DNA from 2 places in the Clostridium sp. CS1-1 genome. Region 1 is predicted to be linked to the other one. Evidence: predicted binding sites of a transcription regulator. Region 1 holds the regulator's gene; the other holds the start of a gene.

Region 1 (12,485 bases):
AAAACGGATAAGAAATTCTTCATAGAAACCTGGGGTTGTCAGATGAATGAAGAAGACTCTGAAAAGCTGTCAGGGATGTTAAAAAAATCTGGATATAAAAGAACAACCGTAAAAGAGTTTGCGGATTTAATTATATTTAACACTTGTTGTGTAAGAGAAAATGCAGAACTAAAAGTATACGGAAACTTAGGAGCATTAAAAAAGCTTAAAGAGAAAAATCCGGAGCTTGTAATTGCAGTATGTGGATGTATGATGCAACAAAAGGATATGGCTGAAGCTATTGTAAAGAAGTTTCCTTTTGTTGATATTGTATTTGGAACTCACAATGCATATAAATTCCCTGAATACTTAAATAGAGTTAAGCAAGAAGGTAAGTCTGTTGTAGAAGTTCAGGATAAAGAGGATGGAATTGTAGAAGGCGTTCCAATAGACAGAGAAAGTAGTGTGAAAGCATTTGTAACTATTATGTATGGTTGTAATAATTTCTGTACGTATTGTATTGTTCCATATGTACGAGGTAGAGAGAGAAGTAGAAAACCTGAAGATGTTGAAAAGGAAATAAAAGAATTAGTTGCTAATGGATATAAAGAAATTACTTTGCTTGGTCAAAATGTTAACTCTTATGGTAAAGATTTAGAGTCAAAGCTTACATTTGCAGAGCTTTTAAGAAGAATTGACAAAATTGAAGGATTAGAAAGAGTTAAGTTTATGACTTCTCACCCTAAGGACTTAACTCAAGATGTTATAGAAGCAATAGCTGAGTGTAAAACTTTATGTGAGTATATACATCTTCCTGTTCAATCTGGATCATCAAGATTGTTGAAAAAGATGAATAGAAGCTACACAAAAGAACAGTATTTAGATTTAGTACGTAGAATAAGAGAAGCAATTCCTAATGTAGCTATAAGTACTGATATTATAGTTGGGTTCCCTGGTGAAACAGAAGAGGATTTTGAAGAAACTCTTAGTCTTGCTAGAGAAGTTCAATATGACTCAGCATTTACATTTATTTATTCTAGAAGAAAAGGAACTCCAGCGGATGAAATGGAAGACCAAATAGAAGATAATGTAAAGCATGATAGATTTAATAGATTAGTTGAAGTAATTAATGCTTCCGCTGCGAGAAAAAATAAAGAATACGAAGGCAGAATAGAAGATGTGCTAGTAGAAGGCTTAAGTAAAAATGATGAAAATAAGTTAATGGGTAGAACTAGAACTGGAAAGCTTGTGAATTTTACTAGTGATGAAAGCAATATTGGAAAATTAGTAAATGTTAAAATAACTAAGGCTAATTCATTTTCATTAGTTGGAGAACAAGTTTAAGTTGATTGAGAATTGAGAATCTAGAATTGAGAATGAAGATTAAATGAGTTTATGATCTTCATTCTCAATTTTAAACTTTCAATTCTCAATTTATTTTCAAAGGAGGTAAAAAAGTGGGTTTAACACCAATGATGCAGCAATATCTTGATGTAAAGGAAGGCTGTAAAGATTGTATTTTGTTTTTTAGATTAGGTGATTTTTACGAAATGTTTTTCGAAGATGCAGAGGTTGCATCTAAGGAATTAGAACTTGTTTTAACAGGAAGAGAGTGCGGACTAGAAAAAAGAGCCCCAATGTGTGGAATACCTTTTCATGCAGCAAATTCTTACATTAGTAGATTAGTTAATAAAGGTTATAAAATTGCTATATGTGAACAACTAGAAGATCCTTCCGCTTCAAAAGGAATAGTTAAAAGAGGAATTATAAAAGTTGTAACTCCGGGGACATATACCGATTCGTCATTTCTAGAAGAGAATAAAAATAACTATATAATGAGCCTTTATATAGAAAATGAAAAGAATCTTGCTGGTTTATGTTTTGCGGATGTTTCTACAGGAGACTTCAATTGCACGGATAGCAGTTTCGAGATATCTGTTATTTTAGATGAAATATCTAAATACGCACCAAAAGAAATTGTAATCCAGGAGAACGTAGATGAAGAAATAATATCGAGAATAAAGGAGAGAGTAGAGGTTACCTTTTCAAAAGTATCTGAAGACTTTTTCGCCACTGATATAAATAAAACGTTAGAAACACAATTCGCTAATATAAACCTTGATGAATATAATTGCATATTATTGAAATCTTGCAATGGGCTAATAAAGTATGTTATGGAGACTCAAAAAACTTCTTTAAATCATATAAATGAATTTAACTACTATAGTATAGTTGATTATTTAAGTATAGATAGTAACTCTAGAAGAAATCTAGAGCTTACTGAAAATTTAAGAGAGAAAAGTAAAAAAGGCTCTTTACTATGGGTAATGGATAAAACCAATACTGCTATGGGGGGGAGACAACTTAGAAAGTGGATTGAGCAACCATTAGTTGATAAGGTATCAATAGAGAAAAGACTTAATTCAGTGGAAGAGCTTCTAAACAATTTATCTTTGCAGGAAGATTTAAGAGAAGCTTTAAAGGAAATATATGATATAGAAAGATTAGTTGGGAAAATATCTTCTAAGAGTGTAAATGCTAAGGAATTATTAGCGTTAAAAGGATCTATAGAAAAGATACCTACAGTAAAAAATATTCTGGCAGCCTTTGAAAGTAATTTATTTGTAGAAATGTATGATAATTTGGATGAACTTAGAGACGTTTATAAAATACTTGATGAGTCAATATCTGAAAGTCCATCAATTTCTGTAAAAGAAGGAAATATAATAAAAGAAGGATATTGCAAGGAAATTGATGAACTTAAGGTTGCAAAAGCACATGGTAAGGAATGGATAGCTTCACTTGAAAATAGTGAAAGGGAAATAACTTCCATCAAGTCCTTAAAAATTGGTTATAATAAAGTATTTGGGTATTATATAGAAATTACTAAGAGTAACCTAAATTCCATACCAGAAGGAAGATATATAAGAAAACAAACTTTAGCTAATGCAGAAAGATTTATTACACCTGAGTTAAAGGAAATGGAAGATAAGATATTAGGTGCAGAAGATAAGCTAATAAATTTAGAGTATGAAGCTTTTGTGAAGGTAAGGGAGGAAGCGGAAAAACAAATTCATAGGATGCAGGACACAGCGAGAACCATAGCGGAATTAGATTGCTTATGTTCGCTTGCTATCATAGCTTTAGAAAATAACTATAGTAAACCAAAGATAACAAATAGTGAGGAGCTTTATATCGAAGAGGGAAGACATCCTGTTGTGGAAAGAATCATTCCATCAGGAAGTTTTGTATCAAATGATACAATTATAAATACAGTAGATGAGCAACTCCTTCTTATTACAGGACCTAATATGGCAGGTAAGTCTACTTATATGAGGCAAGTAGCTTTGATTGTTATTATGGCACAGATAGGAAGTTTTGTACCTGCTAAGAAGGCTACTATAGCTGTATGTGATAAAATATTTACTAGAATAGGAGCCTCTGATGATTTAGCAGCTGGTAAAAGTACCTTTATGGTAGAGATGTGGGAAGTGTCGAATATATTAAAGAATGCCACAAATAAAAGTTTAATTTTACTTGATGAGGTTGGTAGAGGAACTAGTACCTATGACGGTCTGAGTATCGCTTGGTCAGTTATAGAGTATATCTGTAACAATAAAAAATTAAAGTGTAAAACCCTATTTGCTACACATTATCACGAGCTTACTAAACTTGAAGGAGTTTTAGAAGGTGTAAAAAATTACTCTGTATCTGTAAAAGAAATAGGGAGTGATATTGTCTTTCTTCGTAAGATTGTAAGAGGTGGCGCGGATCAGTCCTATGGTATCGAAGTTGCAAAGCTTGCTGGATTGCCAGATGAAGTGATTAAAAGGGCCAAAGAAATACTAGATAAAATAGAAAAAGAAAATGCAAACGATATAAATATGGATAACTTCACTATTACAGAATCTAACCACAAAAACTTTGTTGAAAAATCAATTTCAGTGAGTAATACACCTGAAAATAGGGAAGAAATAGCAGTAGATAAGTTAGATGACAAACAAGTAATTAAAGATAGAGAAAAGAATGAGGATAGCATAAATAATTCAGAGAATTTGATTTTGAAAAATAATTGTGATCAAGAATATGAAAGTTTACCACTGCAAATTAATTTTGCTGATATCGAAAAGCAAAATTTAATAAAAGAACTTGCTTCTATAGATATATTGAATATGACTCCTATGGATGGATTTAATAAATTATATGACATAATAAGAAAGGCAAAAAATTATAATAGTTAACTTATGCTTAATAGAGGTGGTACTTTGAAAAGAATAAATGTGCTTGGTATTGAGACTTCAAATAAAATAGCAGCGGGGGAGGTTGTAGAACGTCCTTATTCGGTTGTTAAAGAATTGGTTGAAAACAGCATAGATTCTAATGCAAGGAATATAACTGTTGAGATTGTCGATGGCGGACAAAAAAGTATAAAGATTATAGATGACGGTTACGGAATACACCCAGACGATATTGAAAAGGCGTTTATGCCTCACGCTACAAGTAAAATAAGCAGTATAGAAGATGTTTATAATATAAACACTATGGGATTTCGTGGAGAAGCCCTAGCTAGTATCGCAGCGGTATCTAATATTACATTGAAAAGTAGAATTGAAGAATTTGATTATGGCAAAGAAATATCTATCAGTGGGGGAAATATTAACTACATTAAGGACATAGGTACTAATATAGGAACTACAATAGAGGTTAATGATATATTTTATAATGTTCCTGCAAGACTAAAATTTTTAAAATCTACAAGTAGAGAAGGAGCGTATATATCAGATATTCTTAATAGACTTGCTCTCGCTAATCCTCAAATCTCTTTTAAGTTTTTAAATAACAATAAAAAATCATTAAATACTTATGGAACTGGTAAGATAATAGATGTTATAAGAAGTATATATGGAAAGACAATATCAGAAAATATAACAAGTTTCGAAAAGCATAATGACGTGGTATCTATTCATGGATTTATAGGTAATTCTGAAATAAGTAGAGGAAGCAGAAATAATCAAAGTATATTTGTGAATAGAAGATATGTAAAGAACAAACTTATAACTGCTGCAGTAGAAAATGCATTTAAGTCTTTTTTAACTATTAATAAATTTCCGTTTTTCATTGTGTTTTTAGATATATTTCCAGAATATATAGATGTCAATGTACATCCTACAAAATCGGAAATTAAATTTAGAGACGATAGAGAGATATTTAAAATTACATTTGATGCTGTTCATGAAGCTTTACGTGATTCTTTAAGGGAGTCCTTTAGCATTTCTGTTGATGATGAGAATAAAGAGGATTCCTTTAAGGATGAGATTGTAAAAGAGAGTGTTCAAACTATTAAATTTCCAATTGATTTAAGTTCTTTTAATGAAAGTAATTATATTAATGAAAATTCTGGCAATAATAAAAATGATAACCAAGGTTATTTTGACCATTTTAATAATAAATTATCATATATAAAAGAGAATGTGAATAAAGAGGATCAAAGTAATTTTACCGCGTATGATAGTACTAATAACCATGAAGAAAGACCTGAAGGTGTTTCGGATGTAGATGATAAAAAAAACTATGATTACAAGGATAAATGCAATCATTCCATAGATGATAGAGTAGCTAAATTTCCATCGTTAAACGTTATAGGTCAGTTTCATAATACTTATATACTAGCAGAGCTCATGGATAATTTATATCTTATAGATCAACATGCAGCACATGAGAAAATCTTATTTGAAAAATATAAGAAAAGCATACAAGTAAACACAGTGGTATCCCAAGTTTTAATAACTTCTGCAATAGTTGAGTTGTCTTCTGAGGACTTTGATATATTTAAGGAAAATAGCGAAACTTTTAAAAAGGTTGGATTTGACATTGAGATTTTTGGTGATAATACTTTAAGCATAAGGGAGGTACCTTTAATATTAGGTAAACCTGATATTAAAACCTTATTCATGGATATATTAGATAACTTAAAAAATCTAGGGTCTGGTGAGACGTGGGAGGTAAAGTATAATACTATAGCAAAGCGTGCATGTAAATCTGCAGTTAAAGCAAATGACACACTGTCAATTATTGAGATGAAAGCATTAGTTGAAGACTTAAGGTTTATAGATGACCCTTTTACTTGCCCTCATGGTAGACCGACAATTATTAAATTCAGTATAAATGAACTAGAAAAGAAATTTAAGAGAATACAATAGTGATTTTAAACGAATAGTAAGAGGGGGATTATATGATAGATTTATTTATACTCGCTGGACCAACAGCAGTAGGAAAGACTGATATATCCATTAAATTAGCTAGAAGGCTTAATGGTGAAATAATATCAGCGGACTCAATGCAGATATATAAATATATGGATATCGGTTCAGCTAAAATAAAAGAAGATGAGATGAAGGGAATTCCTCACTATCTTATAGATGTAGTAGAACCACATGAGAATTTTAACGTATCTGAGTTTAAGAAAATATCTACTAAGATAATAAATAGTGTTAATGAGAAAAGAAGGCTTCCTATGTTGGTTGGTGGCACTGGACTTTATATAAATTCTTTAATTTACAATTATGATTTTACCGAAGCTGCTACTGATGAGGAATACAGAGAGTATCTATACGGGTTGGCAGAAACAAATGGCAAGGAGTATGTCCATAGCCTACTTAAGGAAATTGATGTCGAATCCTATGAGAGATTGTATCCAAATGATTTAAAAAGAGTTATAAGAGCCTTAGAAGTATATAAGCTTACAGGAAAGACAATAACGAAATGCAACGAAGAAAACAACATTTATGATATTCCGTATAATGTATATTACTTTGTTCTTAATATGAATAGAGCTACACTTTATGAAAGAATAGATAAAAGAGTAGATATTATGATTGAAAATGGGCTTATAGATGAAGTTAGGAAGTTAAAATCTATGGGATATACAGCTGAGATGCAGTCTATGAAGGGAATAGGATATAAGGAGATGCTATTCTATTTAGATGGTAAGATAACATTAGACGAAGCTATATATTTAATTAAAAAAGGTAGTAGAAATTACGCCAAGAGACAATTAACTTGGTTTAGAAAAGATAAAAGGGTAATTTGGATAGATAAGGATGAGTTTAATAGTGAGGATGATATAGTGGAATATATAGCAAATAAGTTTCATTCAATTAAGGATGAAACTATAGATAAATAATTCTGTAAATTTTATAATAAAATTAAAGGGATTTTATCATAACTTATAGAATTATATAAAATAAAAATTGTGTGGTATTGTTACTTTAATTTAGTAGCAAATAGATATATTAAATAAATTATAAGGAAAGGCAGGTGAAAAACTGCTATAGTAGGTATTAAACAGGAATCGTAGTATAGAAACCTGTAATACTACCACCTTATCTATCCATAAATAAGGTGTAAAATCAATTTTGGTGATTTTTAATAGCAGGATGAGGAATATGAGTAAAACGGCTAATAATCTACAAGACATATTTTTAAATGGAGCTAGAAAAGGTAAAACATCAGTTACTATACACTTAACTAATGGTTTTCAGATAAAAGGGAATGTAAAAGGTTTCGATAGTTTTACGGTAGTTCTAGATTGTGACGGTAAGCAGATGATGATATATAAACATGCAATCTCTACAATAACTCCTTTGAAACCAATTCTATTTAATAATATCCCAGAAGGAGATGCTTAAGAATAGGCTAATAATTGCCTATTCTTTTTTTATATGGTATTATAATCAATGGAATTAGTATATAATTAAACAAAATTATACAAAAATATACAAAAGCTAAATTATGAATTTCAGGAGGTTTGTAAAATGATAGATATAACAAAAGAATACCTTAAAAATACTTATGGTATAAATGATGAAGTACTTAGTTTTTATGAACAAGCTATAGATGATATAAAAGAAGAGTTCTCTAAATATGATGAAATAAGAGAATTTAATCAATTTAAGGTTTTAAATGCATTTCAAGAAGAAAGAATTAGTGAATCTCATTTTACTAATTCATCAGGATACGGTTATGGAGATATAGGGAGAGATTCGCTTGATAAAGTTTATGCTAGAATTTTTAATTGCGAAAGTGCATTAGTTAGACCACATTTTGTAAATGGAACACATGCATTAGGTACAGCTTTATTTGGTAATTTAAGACCTGGGGACACTATGATGTCTGTATGTGGAACTCCGTATGACACTTTACATAATGTAATAGGGATAAGTGGCAAGAAAAACATTGGTTCGTTAAAAGAGTATGGAGTAAACTATAAGCAAGTAGATTTCACGGCTTGCGGAGATATAAATTTTGATAATATTAAGAGTGAATTAGAGAATGATAAAAGTATAAAGTTAGTACACATTCAAAGGTCTACAGGTTATGGATGGAGAAAGTCATTATTAATCTCTCAAATTAAAGAAATTATAGATTTCGTTAAGAATATTAAACCAGAGGTAATATGTTTTGTAGATAACTGTTATGGAGAGTTTTTAGATATACAGGAACCTACAGATGTTGGAGCGGACTTAGTTGCAGGTTCCTTAATTAAAAATATTGGAGGAGGGATAGCTCCAACAGGAGGATATATAGCAGGTAAAGAGGAATACGTAACTCAGGCTTCATATAGATTGACTGTTCCTGGAATAGGGGGGGAGTGTGGATCTACCTTTGGAGTTATGAGACTCTTATACCAAGGATTATTTTTTGCACCACATGTAGCTATTGAAGCGGTTAAAGGAGCTTTATTTTGTGCAAGAATAATGGAGTTAGCTGGATTTGAAGTGCTTCCTAAATATACAGATAAAAGAAGTGATATAATCCAGGCTATCAAATTTAATGATAAAGATAAATTGATAAATTTTTGTAAGGGAATACAACTAGGTTCCCCGATAGATTCTTTTGTACAATGTGAGCCTTGGGATATGCCAGGGTATACAGATCAAGTAATAATGGCTGCTGGTGCATTTGTCCAAGGCGCTTCCATTGAATTATCTGCTGATGCACCTATAAGAGAACCTTACATTGCATATTTACAAGGTGGATTAACTTTTGACCATGCAAAAATAGGAGTATTGATAGCTTTGTCAAAAGTAATATAAGTAGTTTACAATGTGAAATTTTAAAATCATATTTCGCTAAAATTTATTAAGTTAGTATAATAATATCAAGTAGTTATATTATATTGATAGATAGGTTGTTATGTATTTTAAAATTTAATTAAGATAAGAATTCATTTTGTGTTTTATATAAAGAAAAGAGTGGGCATTAGTATAGAAATTAAATTTCAATTTAATGCTCACTCTTTTACTTAGATATTTTAATACTGTCTATAAACTCCAACAAGTTTACCTAAAATTGTACAGTCATTAACAATTATAGGAGACATAGTACTATTTTCGGGTTGAAGTCTTATATGATCTTCTTCTTTATAAAATGTTTTAAGTGTAGCTTCATTATCGATTAAAGCAACAACAATCTCACCATTTTGAGCAGAAACAGCTTTTTGTATTATAGAAAAATCACCATCTAATATACCAGCTTCAATCATACTTTCTCCCTTAACCTTTAAAATAAAAAGTTCTTCATTACCTTTTATAAAATCTACTGCTATTGGAAATGTACCTTCTATATTTTCTACTGCAAGTATTGGAAGACCAGCAGTTATTGTACCGACGATAGGGATGTTCACCATTTCCTTTTTATTTAACTTATCTTCAGTTATTATTATTGTTCTAGGTTTTGAAGGATCTTTTGATATTAATCCTTTTTTCTCTAATCTTTCAAGGTGACCGTGAACTGTAGATGTAGATTTCAATCCAACAGCAGCACATATTTCTCTAACTGAGGGTGCATACCCTTTTTCTTTTATTTGATTTTTAATAAATTCATAGATTTCTGTGTTTTTTGTACTTTTGTGTTCTGACATATTAAACACCTCTCTTATTTAGTTATTAGAATTATACCACATATTGTTAGAAATATCAAACTAATGTTCTGTTAAACTCTTTGTTTAGATATAAAGTTAAAAAAACTCTTGGGAATTACGGTTATATTATGTATAATAGTATTTAGGCCTAAATTTAAGAGATTAAATATAAATTAGGAATTGCTCATTATTTAGATTGGTAACGAGTATTGGATTAATAGAATTTGTTTCCGGAAACTTATCCGGGAAATATGTTCGAAGATTTTTAAATTAGAAAGGAAGTAGCTATGAATAGGGAATACTGTATTTTTAACTCTAAAAAAGAATGTAATAATTGTGGAGAGTGTGAGAGATGTGATTTGAACTCAAACAAGAAGTGTAATAATTGTGGTAAATGCTTAGAGTTAGAAGGTTATGACATGAAAGCAATAAAAATTGATGAAATAATAGATGATGTAAAAGACAGCCAGGAGATTGAGCAACAGCTAGAGAAGTCCAGAATAGGTGAAATTGAAAACGAAAATTATTCTCAATTATCAAGTGGAGTAATGGGGAATGAATCAGATGATGATACATTTGATGATGAGGGTTTAATGGATTCATGCGATGGCTATGATGAGGAATATAGTGAAGTTGATAATGATGATATTGTATTCAATGAAGAAATGGATGATAACTTAGTTTATATCGATGATATCGAAGGGTTAAGTGATTTACTTGAAGAAGATAAGGTTAGTGAGATGTACCCGGGTGTTTTGAGATATAATGGGAAAGAGAATGATATAAATTAACTAAGTAAAACGCAAAATTAAAATACAGTTTCAACTATGAAGTGATTAAATTTACTTTATAGTTGAAACTGTATTTTTATGTTAATTTAAATATAGTGATTTAGATTTAATAGGTGTTTTCATCACTCAATGGATTAGAGTTTATTGCTTCTCTTAATTTTTCATCATCAACATGTGTATATATTTGAGTAGTTGATAGATTTTCGTGGCCTAATATTTTCTGAAGGCTTCTTATGTCAACATTACCGTATTTGTACATTAAAGTTGCAGCTGTGTGTCGTAGCTTATGAGGGGTATATTTATCGGTATCTAAATCAGCGGCTTTTAAGTATTTTTTCAGCATCATCTCTACGGTTCTTTTGTTAAGTCTTGTCCAATTTTTACTTATGAAGAGAGCGTTTTTATCAATGATTTTATGTAGATTTTCGCTGCGGACTGATAAGTAATTTTCGATAGCTTTTATACATGCGTTGTTTAGATATACGGTTCTTTCTTTATTTCCTTTACCGATTACTGTTAATGTATCGCCCTTAATATTTGGGATATTAATTCCGCATAACTCGGAAAGTCTAAGGCCACAATTTAAAAACAATGTTAGTATACAATAATCCCGTTCTTTATTTTTTCCGTCTACAGCTCTTAAAAGAGACTTACTTTCATCTAAAGTGAGATATGTAGGATTTCTTCTGCTTATTTTAGGAGATTCTAGATTTAAAGCGGGATTTTCATCCACAATTTTTGCTATACCACTAAGAAACTTAAAGAATGATCTTAGAGTAGCAACTTTCCTGGCTCTAGCATGAGCGCTATTTTCTCTATATTTCTCTGTGAAAGATAAGAAGGCAAAGAGATCAGGTAATTTCAATTTTCTTATGATATTATCGTCTATATCATATATAGGAATTTCTTCAAAATCAAGATTATTGTCATAGGGTAGGTTTTTATATAATTTTAAAAATCTAAAAAACATAATTAGATCAATTCTGTAGGCATTTATAGTATTGGGGGATTTACCTTTTATAGTTTCTAAGTAATTTAAAAAGTTTATTACTTGCTCAGGCAAATCGTTATTGCGTATTGCTTTAATATCATATTTCATATTGCTAAATTCCTTTCAACCTTTTTAGGTATTTCTTTGAGTGTGTTGTATATTGATTGACTTACGTTTGAACTAGAAATTCTTAATATTTTCTTGGTTTATTCATTATTGGTATATTTAGAGCGTCTTTTTTTTACAGCTATTTTTTGAGCTTCTTTAAGAGTTCTGCTTAGGCCTAATTCTTTTAACCATATTTGAATAGTGCGAACTCCAACGTTGTAGATATCAGCAATATCAGAAGTGCTAACTTTTCTCTTTTTAACTAGGATATATAAATCTTTTATTATGTACTCGTAACCCCTATGTGTTTTTGAAGATTTGTAGTTATCGTATATCTTCAGTAATAAAACTTCATCCTTTGCGTTTAATGGAATATTCAATAGCTCTTTAGTTTTTTCATCATATTTAAAATTTTTATATTTAAGTGTTATAATTCTGTCTAAAGTCATAAAAACCTCCTTAAATGTGCTTAAAGCCTTGATTTTATTATACTACAATCCCCTTTTTATTTCAACACGCGAAATTCGCTAAATGTATATTTAGCGAATATACATTTACGTAAATTTATAGGTGAATACTATTTATTATATATTAGATTAGTTTATAACCTTAGAATTAGCTAAAATGCTGTATGATTATATTAAATTGCTTGAGTGTATATATTTAGTATAAAAGTTAATGTGAAATTGTTGTA
Region 2 (12,485 bases), 1.5 Mb from region 1:
TAAAGGTTTATCTAATGATTGTATTAGAAAATCTTTAGATGGTGCAAAAAGGGCTAGAATGCACATTTTAGAAAAAATGAATGAATGTATTTCAGAGCCAAGAGAGGATTTATCAAAATATGCACCAAAAACTTATACAATGAGTATTGATCCAGATAAAATTAGAGACGTAATAGGACCTGGTGGAAAGGTTATTAATAAAATAATAGCTGAAACTGGTGTTAAAATCGATATAAAGGAAGATGGAAAGATATTCGTAATGTCTGATGATAGCGTATGTGCTAAGAGAGCATTAAAGATTATAGATGACCTAACTAGAGAAGTAAAAGCAGGAGAAATATATCTTGGAAAAGTTACTAAAATAACCACTTTTGGTGCTTTTGTAGAAATACTTCCAGGTAAAGAAGGATTGGTTCATATATCAAAACTTGACTTTGCTAGAGTAAATAAAGTAGAAGATATAGTTTCTGTTGGAGACGAAATACTAGTTAAGGTAACAGAAATAGATAATCAAGGTAGAGTTAACCTTTCTAGAAAAGATGCTATAAAGGATTCAGAAGAGAAAGAGACAACAGAAGAGTAAAAAATAGAAGGGCATTATGATGCCTTTTTATTTTTGTATATTATAGTGGGGAATAGTATATACTTATGAAGTGAAAGTAATAATCGGAAGAAGTGAGAGATGTATCCGATTATTATCTGAACGAATCTAGGAACATAGCCGCTCTTTGTTCACACTTTGAATAATGTGTGCACATTAAGGCGGGGAGTTATCGGAAAAAATATAAATTCCTGAGGAGGCACTGATGTATAATTTATTTAAACTAGACAATGGACTAAGAGTAGTTGTGGAGAATATAGATTATGTTAATTCAGTTAGTGTAGGATTATGGGTGAAAAATGGTTCGAGAAATGAAGATAAAATAAATAATGGAATATCTCATTTTATTGAACATATGTTTTTTAAAGGTACAAACGATAGAACTGCACTCCAAATAGCAGAGTGTATAGAAGATGTAGGTGGCCAAATAAACGCTTTTACAGGAAAAGAGGCTACATGCTTTTATATAAGAGCTTTGGATTCTTACTTAGAACTTTCTCTAGATGTAATTTCAGATATGTTATTCAATAGTAAATTTTTACAAGAGGATATAGAGAAGGAAAAAGGTGTAATAATTGAAGAAATAAATATGAGTGAAGACTCACCTGAAGATGTTCTATCCGATCTTCATAGTGCAGCTATTTGGGGAGAAAACTCTATATCATTACCAATACTAGGAACAGAGGAAACAGTAAGATCCTTTACTAGAAATCAGATTTTGGAGTATATTGCTAACTATTATATACCAGAAAATTCGGTTATATCTATCTCTGGGAAATTCGATTCTCAAAACATTGAAAAAATTGTACAAAAATATTTTGGCAATTGGAATAGCAGTAACAAAAGGTTAACAGAGTATTCTAAACCAGAGATTTTAAGAAATAATTTATTTAAGAAAAAGAGTATTGAACAGCTTCATATGAGCCTTGCGCTACCAGGTATAGAGACAGGAAATGAAGATTTGTATACTTTATTGCTTTTAAGTAATGTATTTGGCGGAGGAGCATCATCTATACTTTTTCAAAAAATTAGAGAAGAAAAAGGTTTATGTTACTCAATTTACTCCTATATTTCTGCTTTTGTAAACACAGGTGTAATAAGTATATATACAGGGCTTAATTCAAAATATTCAGCAGATGCTCTTACTATGATAAAAGAAGAAATTAATAAGTTTGTGAAAAATGGCATAAGTAATGAAAAGCTTATAAAGGCAAAAGAACAATTAAAAGGAAGTTATCTCTTAGGATTAGAGAGTACTAGTAGTAGAATGTTCAATAATGGTAAGTCTGTATTATTCTTGGATAGAATAAATACACCTAGTGATTTAATAGAAAAAATAAATAGAATAGATAGAACTAAATTAGATGAAGTTATGCAAAAAACTTTTGCACATGGTATAATAAACTCAGCTTTTGTAGGTGAGAATGTTGACATAGATATTTTAAATAACATTCTTGAAAAAGAAACGATAGCTTTTGAAAGTAGGAAAAGCGAGTCTATATAATTGAGCTGGGAATAACTCCTTAATATTATTCATAGTATGTAAAGTAAAAGATACATAATATTTAAGGAGGTATTTAGTAGTGGGGGAAAATATAAAATTATATAGTGATATGGAAAAGTATGAAATAATTAATGTTAATGACGGAGACAAATTTAATTGCTTAGGTAATAACGACATAGTTATTGATGAGGATGGAAATTTAAAACTATTGGTTTTAAATGATAATAAATCTAAATTTGGACTATTTTCTAAAAGTGAGTTTGTTGAGGTACCTTGGGAATATGTAAAAAAAATTGGTTCAAAAACTATAATATTTGATGCAGAAGAAAAAATGCTTAAGAGATCTCGTTAACAAATTACGGATCTCTTTAATATACTAATATTAGAGAATTTGATGGAGGGTAAACAATGAAGATTTTAGTACAAAAGTTTGGAGGAACTTCTGTATCCACCCATGAAAGAAGAGCACAAGTAGTTAATAAAATAATTAAAGCAGTAGAGGAAGGCTTTTCAACCGTAGTGGTAGTATCAGCTATGGGAAGAAAAGGGCAGCCATACGCAACAGATACCCTTCTTTCTTTAATAAGTGATGAATTTAGAAAGAAAAATACATTAGGTGTAGACCTGCTTATGAGTTGTGGTGAAATTATAAGTACGGTAGTAGTGAGTGATGAGCTAGCTAAAAATAATTTACAAGCAGTACCTATGACAGGAGGACAAGCGGGCGTAATAACAGATGATAATTATAATAATGCATCTATTTTAAGAGTTGATACTGAAAATTTATTAAGTATATTAAAAGATGGGAAGATTCCTGTTGTTGCTGGTTTTCAAGGGGTAAGTGAAAAGGGCTTCGTAACTACTATAGGAAGAGGTGGAAGCGATACTACGGCATCTCTTCTTGGAGTAGCACTTCAGGCTGGGGAAGTTCAAATTTACACAGATGTAGATGGAATTATGACAGCAGACCCAAGAATAGTTTCAGATGCATCCTTAATCGAGGAAATTAGTTATAACGAGGTTTTTCAATTTGCAGATCAAGGTGCAAAGGTAATACATCCTCGTGCAGTGGAAATAGCTATGAAAGGCAATATCCCGGTTGTTATTAAGAATACTATGAATGATTGTAAAGGAACGGTTATAAGTAATAGAGCAACTCAAAATTCTAATAGCGTTATAGATGGAATAACATCTATGGATAAGAGGGTACAAATTACAGTTCAGTGTGATAACAATATAAGTAATGAGAACTATTGGGTATTATTTGACGAATTAGCCAATAAATCAATAAGCTTAGATCTAATAAATGTATTTACTAAACAAAAGATATTTACTATTGACGAAAAGGATATGGACAACCTGAAAATAATAATGAAGAATTTGGGGTTACAATATTCTTATATAGAGCAATGCACTAAGATTTCACTGATTGGAGCTGGAATGAGAGGTATTCCAGGAGTTATGGCAAAGATATTAAAGACATTAGCACGAGAAAATATTGATGTCCTTCAAACAGCAGACTCACATACTACCATATGGTGTCTAGTAGAAAGTAAGAATACAGAAAAAGCAATTAATTCGCTTCACAGAGAATTTAAATTAGGCGGAGAATAAAATTAAGATGTATATGAATCCCCTTTGATGCACAAAATAGAACTATGCAAGGAGGGGATTACTATATGTCAGATGAAAAAGAGAATAAAGAGGTTAAGGAAAACAAGGAAGATGTAGATCTAAAAGATAATAAAGAGCTACAGAATATAAAAGAATTGGGAGTTCCCAATATTCCCAAAGGTAGAGATAGGATTCAGATACTACCTATTATTGGCCAGATTGAAGGACATGGGGTCTTGCCACCTCAAACCAAAACCACTAAATACGAACATGTTATACCACATTTGATTGCGATAGAAAATGACCCTAGCGTTGAGGGGGTGCTTTCTATACTTAATACAGTAGGTGGAGATGTGGAGGCAGGGCTTGCTATATCTGAAATGATAGGAAGCTTAAGTAAGCCTACTGTTTCCTTAGTTATAGGCGGAGGACATTCAATAGGAGTTCCACTTGCTACTTCAGCAGATTACTCCTTTATATCACCTACGGCTACTATGATTGTTCATCCTATCAGAATGACTGGTCTTGTTATAGGAGTTCCACAAACTTTTGAGTATTTTAATAAAATGCAAGAGAGAATAAATGATTTTGTAGTGAGAACTTCTAAAATAGATAGGAGTAGACTGAAAAACCTAATGCTTCAAACCGATGAACTTTTAAATGATATGGGAACTATTCTAATAGGAAAACAAGCAGTAGATGAAGGGTTGATTGATCAAGTGGGTGGGATAAGCGATGCTTTAAAGAAACTAGAGGAGCTTATAAAAGAACATAAGAAGGTACAACAGCCATAGGATATTTCCTATGGTAATTTCTATTTATACTTAAATATAAAAGGAAATGTTTATATTGTGTAGAAATAGTAATAGGTAAAACTAATTAGCACCTAATTGTTTTACTATCGGAGGTGATATTTGACATGACTAAAAAAACAGAGAAATATGAACTAAATAGTGATATTAAAGGAATTTTACTGGTTACCATAGGAGTACTAATGATAATTAGTGTTTTTTCATCAGCATCTTCAGGAATTGTTGGAAAAATTATTAGAAGATTGTTAATAGCTATTATGGGGATAGGTGCGTTTGTTTTTCCTGCCTTAATAATTTTTGTGGGTTTTTGTTCAATAGCAAAAAAGAATAAAATAAATTTTAGTAGAAAGTTTTATGGAATCATACTTTTCCTAGTAAACACTCTTTTATTTTTTCAAATGGTTATACTATCCAACTATTACATAAATGATGATGTAACCTTTGGAATTAGAAAATTGTATGAGTCAGATACCATGATGCACGGGGGAATTATTAGTTTTCTAATTGATGTGCCATTATTTAAGTTATTCGGAAACGTCGGTTGTTACGTGATCTTTTTATCAGTATATATAATATCCTTTATCCTGATGAGTAGGGTTACCATATATGATATATTACATACAATCAAATTGACATTAATGGAGAGTAGATCTCAAGATGATGAAGTACTAATTCAAGATAAGGATGATGTAAAGGCTACAGATGTTACACAAGGAGGAGAAAAGGAAAGCTTTATTAAAAATATAAATAACAGAATTAAGATACTAGATTTTATGAAATCAGCAGACAAAAAAGATGATGCAAATTTATCAGATAAAAATGATAATGTTAAAATGAGTAGTGAAAACATAAAAAATAACACGGAGGTTGAATATGCATCAGATAAATTAGAAGATAATTCTATAAAAGAGGAATTAGCAAAACAGATGACTGGTACAGTTAATATTCCAAAATTAGAATACAATTTTCCTCCTGTAGACCTATTAAAGCCCAACATTCAATCTAAATTGAATAGAGAGGACAAAAAAGAGTTAATAAATAATGCAAATAAGTTGGAGGAAACATTAAGTAGTTTTGGAGTAGAAGCTAAAGTTATCCAAGTGAGCAAAGGCCCTTCAGTTACAAGATTTGAATTGCAACCCAATCCAGGAGTTAAGGTAAGTAAAATTGTAAATTTATCTGATGATATAGCTCTAGGTCTAGCAGCTTCTGGTGTAAGAATAGAAGCTCCAATACCAGGAAAGTCTGCCATAGGAATAGAGGTACCTAATAAGGAACTTACTGCAGTGTACTTAAGAGAGGTAGTAGAGTCAGTAGAATTTACTAATTCGAATAAAAATTTAGCATATTGCCTGGGAAAAGATATAGGTGGTAATTGTGTCGCTTCAGATCTTTCAAAGATGCCGCATATGCTTATAGCGGGGGCTACTGGTTCTGGTAAAAGTGTATGTATAAATACCCTTATTATAAGTTTACTGTATAAGTATTCACCGGATAATGTTAAACTGTTAATGATAGACCCTAAGGTAGTTGAGTTAAGTGTTTATAATGGAATTCCACATCTATTAATACCTGTAGTTACTGATCCTAAGAAAGCTGCAGGAGCTTTAAATTGGGCTGTTCAGGAAATGACAAGAAGATATAAGCTATTTGCTGACAATGGTGTTAGAAATATCGAAGGTTATAATGACCTAGTTCATAAGGGAAGAGTCGAAAACAAGCTTCCTTTCGTTGTAATAATTATTGATGAACTTGCAGATTTAATGATGGTGTGTCCAAATGATATTGAAGATTACATAGGCCGTTTAGCTCAGATGGCAAGAGCAGCTGGAATGCATCTAGTCATTGCTACGCAGAGACCATCTGTAGATGTTATTACAGGAGTTATCAAAGCAAACATACCTTCTAGAATATCTTTTGCAGTATCCAGTCAGATTGACTCTAGGACCATACTTGATACAGCGGGAGCGGAAAAGCTTCTAGGAAAAGGAGATATGCTTTTCTATCCAGTAGGTGAGGCAAAGCCGATAAGAATTCAAGGAGCATTTATTTCGGAAAGTGAAGTTGAAAATGTAGTGAATTTTATTAAGGACCAACAAGGCGCACCTAGCTATGAGAATCATATAATACAGCAAATTGATACGGATTCAAACTCTAATGATTCTGATAGCGATGATTTATTAGAGGAAGCTACTAGGATTGTAATAGATGTCGGACAGGCTTCTACGTCATTACTTCAGAGAAGACTTAGAATTGGTTACAATAGAGCTGCTAGAATAATTGAGCAGATGGAGGAACGTGGAATAATATCTGGAAGGGATGGAAGTAAGCCAAGACAAGTATTAGCTAAAAGAGAAGAGTTTTAGGTATCTCTAAAAATAATTTGTCAACAGAATAATTTGGTCTATTTCAAATGTAGTAATAAAATTTTAACTTGTAAAATATAAAAAGTAGATTTAAAATAAAATATGAGTTTACTTAAACAACATTACATAAACAGGAGGAACTAAGGTGGAAAAATTAAAAATTGGACTTATCAGCTTAGGATGTGATAAGAATAGAATAGATTCAGAGATAATTCTAAGTAAAATAAATGCAGAGAATGTTATAGTGAATGATCCAAGAGAAGCGGATGTAATAATAGTAAATACATGCGGTTTTATAGAATCATCAAAACAGGAGTCTATAGAAACTATACTTGAAATGGCGGAGTATAAGAATAAGTATAATTGTAAACTTCTTGTTGTAACTGGATGCTTAACGCAAAGATATGGTAAAGAACTTACTGAATTACTTCCAGAAGCAGATATAATGCTTGGAGTTAATGATTATAATAAGCTAAATGAGAGCATTGATAGATGTATAAGAGGTAAGGAAAATAAAGTTTATAGTTTTAATTATAGTGACTCAACTATAAATGAAGGTAAGAGAATTTTGACTACACAAACAGCTACAGCTTATTTAAGAATTGCTGAAGGATGTGATAATTTCTGCACTTATTGTATAATTCCTAAAATTAGAGGGAAATACAGAAGCAGACAGATGGACAGTGTACTAGAAGAGGCTAGGAGTCTAGCTGAGCAAGGTGTTAAAGAGGTTATACTTGTTGCTCAAGACACCACAAGATATGGTATTGATATTTATGGCAAAAAAATGCTTCCTGATCTTGCTCGTGAGATTTCTAAAATAGAAGGTATTGAATGGATAAGAATATTATATTGTTATCCCGAAGAAATTACAGATGAGCTAATAGATGAGATTGCAAGCAATGATAAAATATGTAAGTATTTAGATATTCCAATTCAGCATATAAGTGATGATATAATAAAGCTTATGGGAAGAAGAGGAAGAAAAGAAGAAATACTAAACAACATAAACAAATTAAGAGACAGAGTAAAAGGTATAGTAATAAGAACATCTATCATTGTAGGTTTTCCGGGAGAAACTGATAGTAACTTTGAGGAGTTAAAGGATTTTATAAGAGAAACTAAGCTTGATAACCTAGGAGTGTTCAGATATTCACAAGAAGAAGGAACTCCTGCAGCTATGATGGAAAATCAAGTTGATGAAGAAACAAAGAAAAAAAGAGAAGAAGAATTAATGTTACTTCAACAGAAGGTTTCAAAAGAAGTTAATAATAATAAGATAGGTAAAACTTATAAAGTGATTGTTGAAGGAAAAGAAAAGGAATCCTGGTATGGAAGAAGTTATGAGATGGCTCCAGAAATAGATGGGTTAATTTATTTTAAATCTGAGGATAAATTACAAAAAGGAACTATGGTAAATATAAAAATTACAGAAAGCTTTGAATATGATTTAATGGGAGTTGTATGTGATGAATCTTGCGAATAAGCTTACATTACTAAGAATTGTATTAGTTCCAGTATTTTTAATATTCATTACAATAAGAGATATACCTTATGGAAAACCTATAGCTATTGCTATATTCATAATAGCATCTATAACAGATACGTTAGATGGATATATAGCAAGAAGTAGAAATCAAATAACTAGATTTGGTAAATTCATGGATCCATTAGCAGATAAGTTATTGGTTACAGCTGCTTTAATTTCTTTAGTAGAATTTCATATTATACCTGCTTGGGCAGCTATGATAATAATTGCTAGAGAATTTGCTGTAACTGGTCTTAGGTCAGTGGCTGCTGCCGAAGGTATAGTGATTGCAGCTAGTGCCTGGGGAAAAGCCAAAACTGTAACACAGATAACTGCTATTATACTAGCATTGGTAAACTTAAATTATAATCATGTATCTCTCGGGATTATTAAAAAATATATTACCTATCCTCATAAATTTTTAAATTTAACTACAAATATTGCAATGGCGGCTGCTGTGACTATTACAATAATTTCTGGTTTAGATTATTTTGCAAAGAATAGAGAAGTAATGAAATCAGATAGGTAAGTATAATGATTGAGAATTGAAAGCCTTCAATTCTCAATTAGTTTTTATCATCAGATTAAAATTAAGAAAGTTTGTCTATAATTAAGATAACAGATAAGTATAAATTTTTAAGAATATTTGAGAAAGTATTGCTAAGTTAGGTTATAATTAAGATAACCATCTAGTTAAAATCACAGTTTATATGCACTTTCAATTTATCCGATTACTATCCGCTCTAATACCTCACGCACTCTGTGAAAGTGATTCACACAAAATCGAAGATTTGAGTTCTCTACTTTTATTTAATTGGGAGTAAAGAGCGGCTAAGTCCCTGGATAACGACTTCTAAGCTTCAGATGGAGTTTAAGCCAAGAATTCTGTTTATATTACTGTTGACCGAGAAACTAATATAGTATATAATTAATTTAGAACAAACGTTCTAAGATGGAAAGGAAGTGATCCCAGTGGGGAATATTAACGCTGAAAAGTTAAAAGCTTTAGAGGCTGCTATGGGACAGATAGAGAAGCAATTTGGTAAAGGTTCTGTAATGAAACTTGGAGAACAAAGCGGACTAAGTGTAGAAGCAGTATCTACAGGATGTCTTGATTTAGATATAGCATTAGGTATTGGGGGAGTTCCAAAAGGAAGAATAATAGAAATATTTGGACCAGAGTCTTCAGGAAAAACTACTGTAGCGCTACATATAGTTGCAGAGGCTCAAAAATCTGGTGGAATTGCAGCATATGTTGATGCAGAACATGCACTTGATCCTGTATATGCTAAGAACTTAGGGGTAGATATAGATGAGTTAATCGTATCTCAACCAGATACAGGAGAGCAAGCTTTAGAAATCGTAGAAGCATTGGTTAGATCTGGTGCAGTTGATATAATAGTAGTAGACTCAGTTGCTGCTTTAGTGCCAAAAGCAGAAATAGAAGGAGAAATGGGTGACTCTCATGTAGGGTTACAGGCAAGACTTATGTCTCAAGCGCTAAGGAAACTTACAGGTGCCATAAATAAATCAAAGTGTGTAACAGTATTTATAAATCAGTTAAGAGAAAAAGTTGGAGTTATGTTTGGTAATCCAGAAACAACGCCTGGTGGAAGAGCTTTAAAGTTTTATGCTTCAGTGAGAATGGATATTAGAAGAATTGATTCTATAAAACAAGGTGATTCAGTTGTAGGTAACAGAACGAGGGTAAAGGTTACTAAGAATAAAGTTGCCCCACCTTTTAAACAAGCAGAATTTGATATAATGTATAATCAAGGGATATCAAGAGAGGGAAATGTAGTTGATGTAGGCGTAAAAGAAGAATTAGTTCAAAAAAGTGGTGCATGGTTCGCATATAATGACACAAGACTTGGACAGGGAAGGGAAAATGCTAAGCAGTTCCTGAAAGAAAATCCAAATGTTCTTTATGAAATAGAAAATAAAATAAGAGAAAAACATGAACTGCCAACAATTAAACCTCAAGTAGATACTAAAACAATGGCTAAAGAAAAAGCAAGCGTGGATGCCGAATAATTAATTATGGAGTCGCAGGTTGTTAAAGCTTGCGATTCTTTTATTTTGCAGGAATTAGCAAAGTATGATTTAGATATAGCGCAGGAAATGGTAAAAATATAATCATAATATAAGGAATAAAAATTATATGAACTTGACAATAATTGAATTATAATATAAAATTAAGACAAATTCTGGTTTATCATGAATTTAAAATTACCGATTGAATAGATATGGCACCTTTTCTATGCTTGTATATTAAATAAAAAATAGATAAAAAAAAGCGAAGGAGGTGTTCATGTGGAACCTATTATATACGAAATTATTGTTGGTATAATAATAGCAATTGGTTTATTTATTCAGTTTAATACAACAAAGAACAAAGCCAATGCTATAAAATCACAGGCTCTTGAAGAGTCTAATAGATTAAAAGAAGAGGCTGAGAAACACGCTGAGTCTAAGAAGAAAGAAGCTATTATTGAAGCCAAAGAAGAGGTTCACAGATTAAGAACTGATTTAGAAAGAGAGTCAAGAGATAGAAGAAATGAGCTTCAGAGACTAGAAAGAAGATTAATACAAAGGGAAGAATTGCTCGATAAGAAGGGCGATGCGCTTGAAAAGAAGGAAGAAAACATTAATAAAAAGCAACAAGAAATCGATGAATTACAAGCAAGTGTAGAAGAACTATATGGAAAGCAAAGAGAAGAACTTCAGAGATTATCAGGCTTAACGTCTGAAGAAGCAAAACAAATTTTATTGGAAGAAATCAATAAGGAAATAAAACACGATGCTGCTATAATGATAAAGGAAGTAGAGGCAAAGGCTAAAGAGGAAGCTGATAAGAGAGCTAGAGAAGTCGTTACCTATGCAATTCAGAGATGTGCAGCAGATCATGTAGCTGAGACTACAGTGCATGTTGTTTCACTGCCTAATGATGAAATGAAGGGAAGAATAATTGGTAGGGAAGGTAGAAATATAAGAACTCTTGAAACCCTAACTGGTGTTGATTTAATAATAGATGATACTCCAGAAGCTGTAATTCTTTCAGGATTTGATCCAATAAGAAGAGAAGTAGCAAGGATAGCGTTAGAAAAACTAATAATCGATGGAAGAATTCACCCGGCAAGAATTGAAGAAATGGTTGAAAAAGCTAAAAAAGAAGTTGAAAATGATATCAAAGAAGAAGGAGAGCAGGCAACCTTTGAAACTGCTGTACATGGTCTTCATCCAGAATTAATTAAGTTACTAGGAAGACTAAAATACAGAACAAGTTATGGTCAGAATGTGTTAAAGCATTCTATTGAAGTTGCTTATTTAGCTGGCCTTATGGCATCAGAACTCGGGATGGATCCAACTATAGCTAAAAGAGCAGGTTTACTTCATGATATAGGTAAAGCTGTAGACCATGAAATGGAAGGGCCTCACGCTATCCTAGGTTCAGAGGTCGCAAAGAAATATCGCGAATCTTCTATAGTAGTAAATGCAATTGCAGCTCATCATGGAGATGTAGAATTTCAATCTTTAGAAGCTGTGCTTGTTCAGGCTGCAGATGCAATTTCAGCTGCAAGACCTGGTGCAAGAAGAGAAACTTTAGAAGCTTATATTAAGCGATTAGAGAAACTTGAAGAGATAGCAAATACATGTGAAGGTGTAGAGAAGTCGTATGCCATTCAAGCGGGAAGAGAACTTAGAATTATGATAAAACCAGAAGAAGTTGATGACGCAGGTTCCGTTGAAATGGCAAGGAACATAGCTAAGAGAATCGAAAGCGAGTTAGAGTATCCTGGCCAAATAAAGGTGAATGTAATTAGGGAAACCCGTTCAATAGAATATGCAAAATAGTGAATAGTTAATGAAATCTAAAAATTTCCTTTTAAGTTTTGTAAAATATAGAACATTTACAGAATTTAAAAGGAATTTTCAATTTTTTGTAGAATACTATAAATTAGTAATAATAACTAATAATGTTAGTATAATATATGGGAGGTTTATTATGGAAGTATTAAAGGTTTCAGCAAAATCAAGTCCAAATTCAGTAGCAGGAGCA

The links. The regulator LexA, encoded in region 1, represses DNA repair genes until DNA is damaged. The targets are predictions, from matches to a motif close to CNAACANNTGTTNG.
Region 2: the regulator LexA is predicted to act here: its motif matches at 9,361-9,374, upstream of recA (recombinase RecA).

What each region holds. Positions count from the first base shown of each region.
Region 1 is NZ_CM148680.1:2,129,585-2,142,069, forward strand. Features, by position in the region: gene miaB (tRNA (N6-isopentenyl adenosine(37)-C2)-methylthiotransferase MiaB) at 1-1,323, shown strand, start outside; gene mutS (DNA mismatch repair protein MutS) at 1,437-4,220, shown strand; gene mutL (DNA mismatch repair endonuclease MutL) at 4,224-6,179, shown strand; gene miaA (tRNA (adenosine(37)-N6)-dimethylallyltransferase MiaA) at 6,212-7,162, shown strand; gene hfq (RNA chaperone Hfq) at 7,425-7,667, shown strand; gene AC0N0V_RS09990 (methionine gamma-lyase family protein) at 7,794-9,074, shown strand; gene lexA (transcriptional repressor LexA) at 9,293-9,901, opposite strand; gene AC0N0V_RS10000 (hypothetical protein) at 10,189-10,692, shown strand; gene AC0N0V_RS10005 (tyrosine recombinase XerC) at 10,799-11,791, opposite strand; gene AC0N0V_RS10010 (hypothetical protein) at 11,890-12,240, opposite strand.
Region 2 is NZ_CM148680.1:3,584,453-3,596,937, reverse strand. Features, by position in the region: gene AC0N0V_RS16895 (polyribonucleotide nucleotidyltransferase) at 1-583, shown strand, start outside; gene AC0N0V_RS16890 (M16 family metallopeptidase) at 807-2,105, shown strand; gene AC0N0V_RS16885 (YlmC/YmxH family sporulation protein) at 2,185-2,457, shown strand; gene dapG (aspartate kinase) at 2,514-3,719, shown strand; gene AC0N0V_RS16875 (ClpP family protease) at 3,785-4,513, shown strand; gene AC0N0V_RS16870 (FtsK/SpoIIIE family DNA translocase) at 4,639-6,897, shown strand; gene rimO (30S ribosomal protein S12 methylthiotransferase RimO) at 7,043-8,383, shown strand; gene pgsA (CDP-diacylglycerol--glycerol-3-phosphate 3-phosphatidyltransferase) at 8,367-8,954, shown strand; gene recA (recombinase RecA) at 9,398-10,459, shown strand; gene rny (ribonuclease Y) at 10,739-12,280, shown strand; gene spoVS (stage V sporulation protein SpoVS) at 12,432-12,485, shown strand, end outside.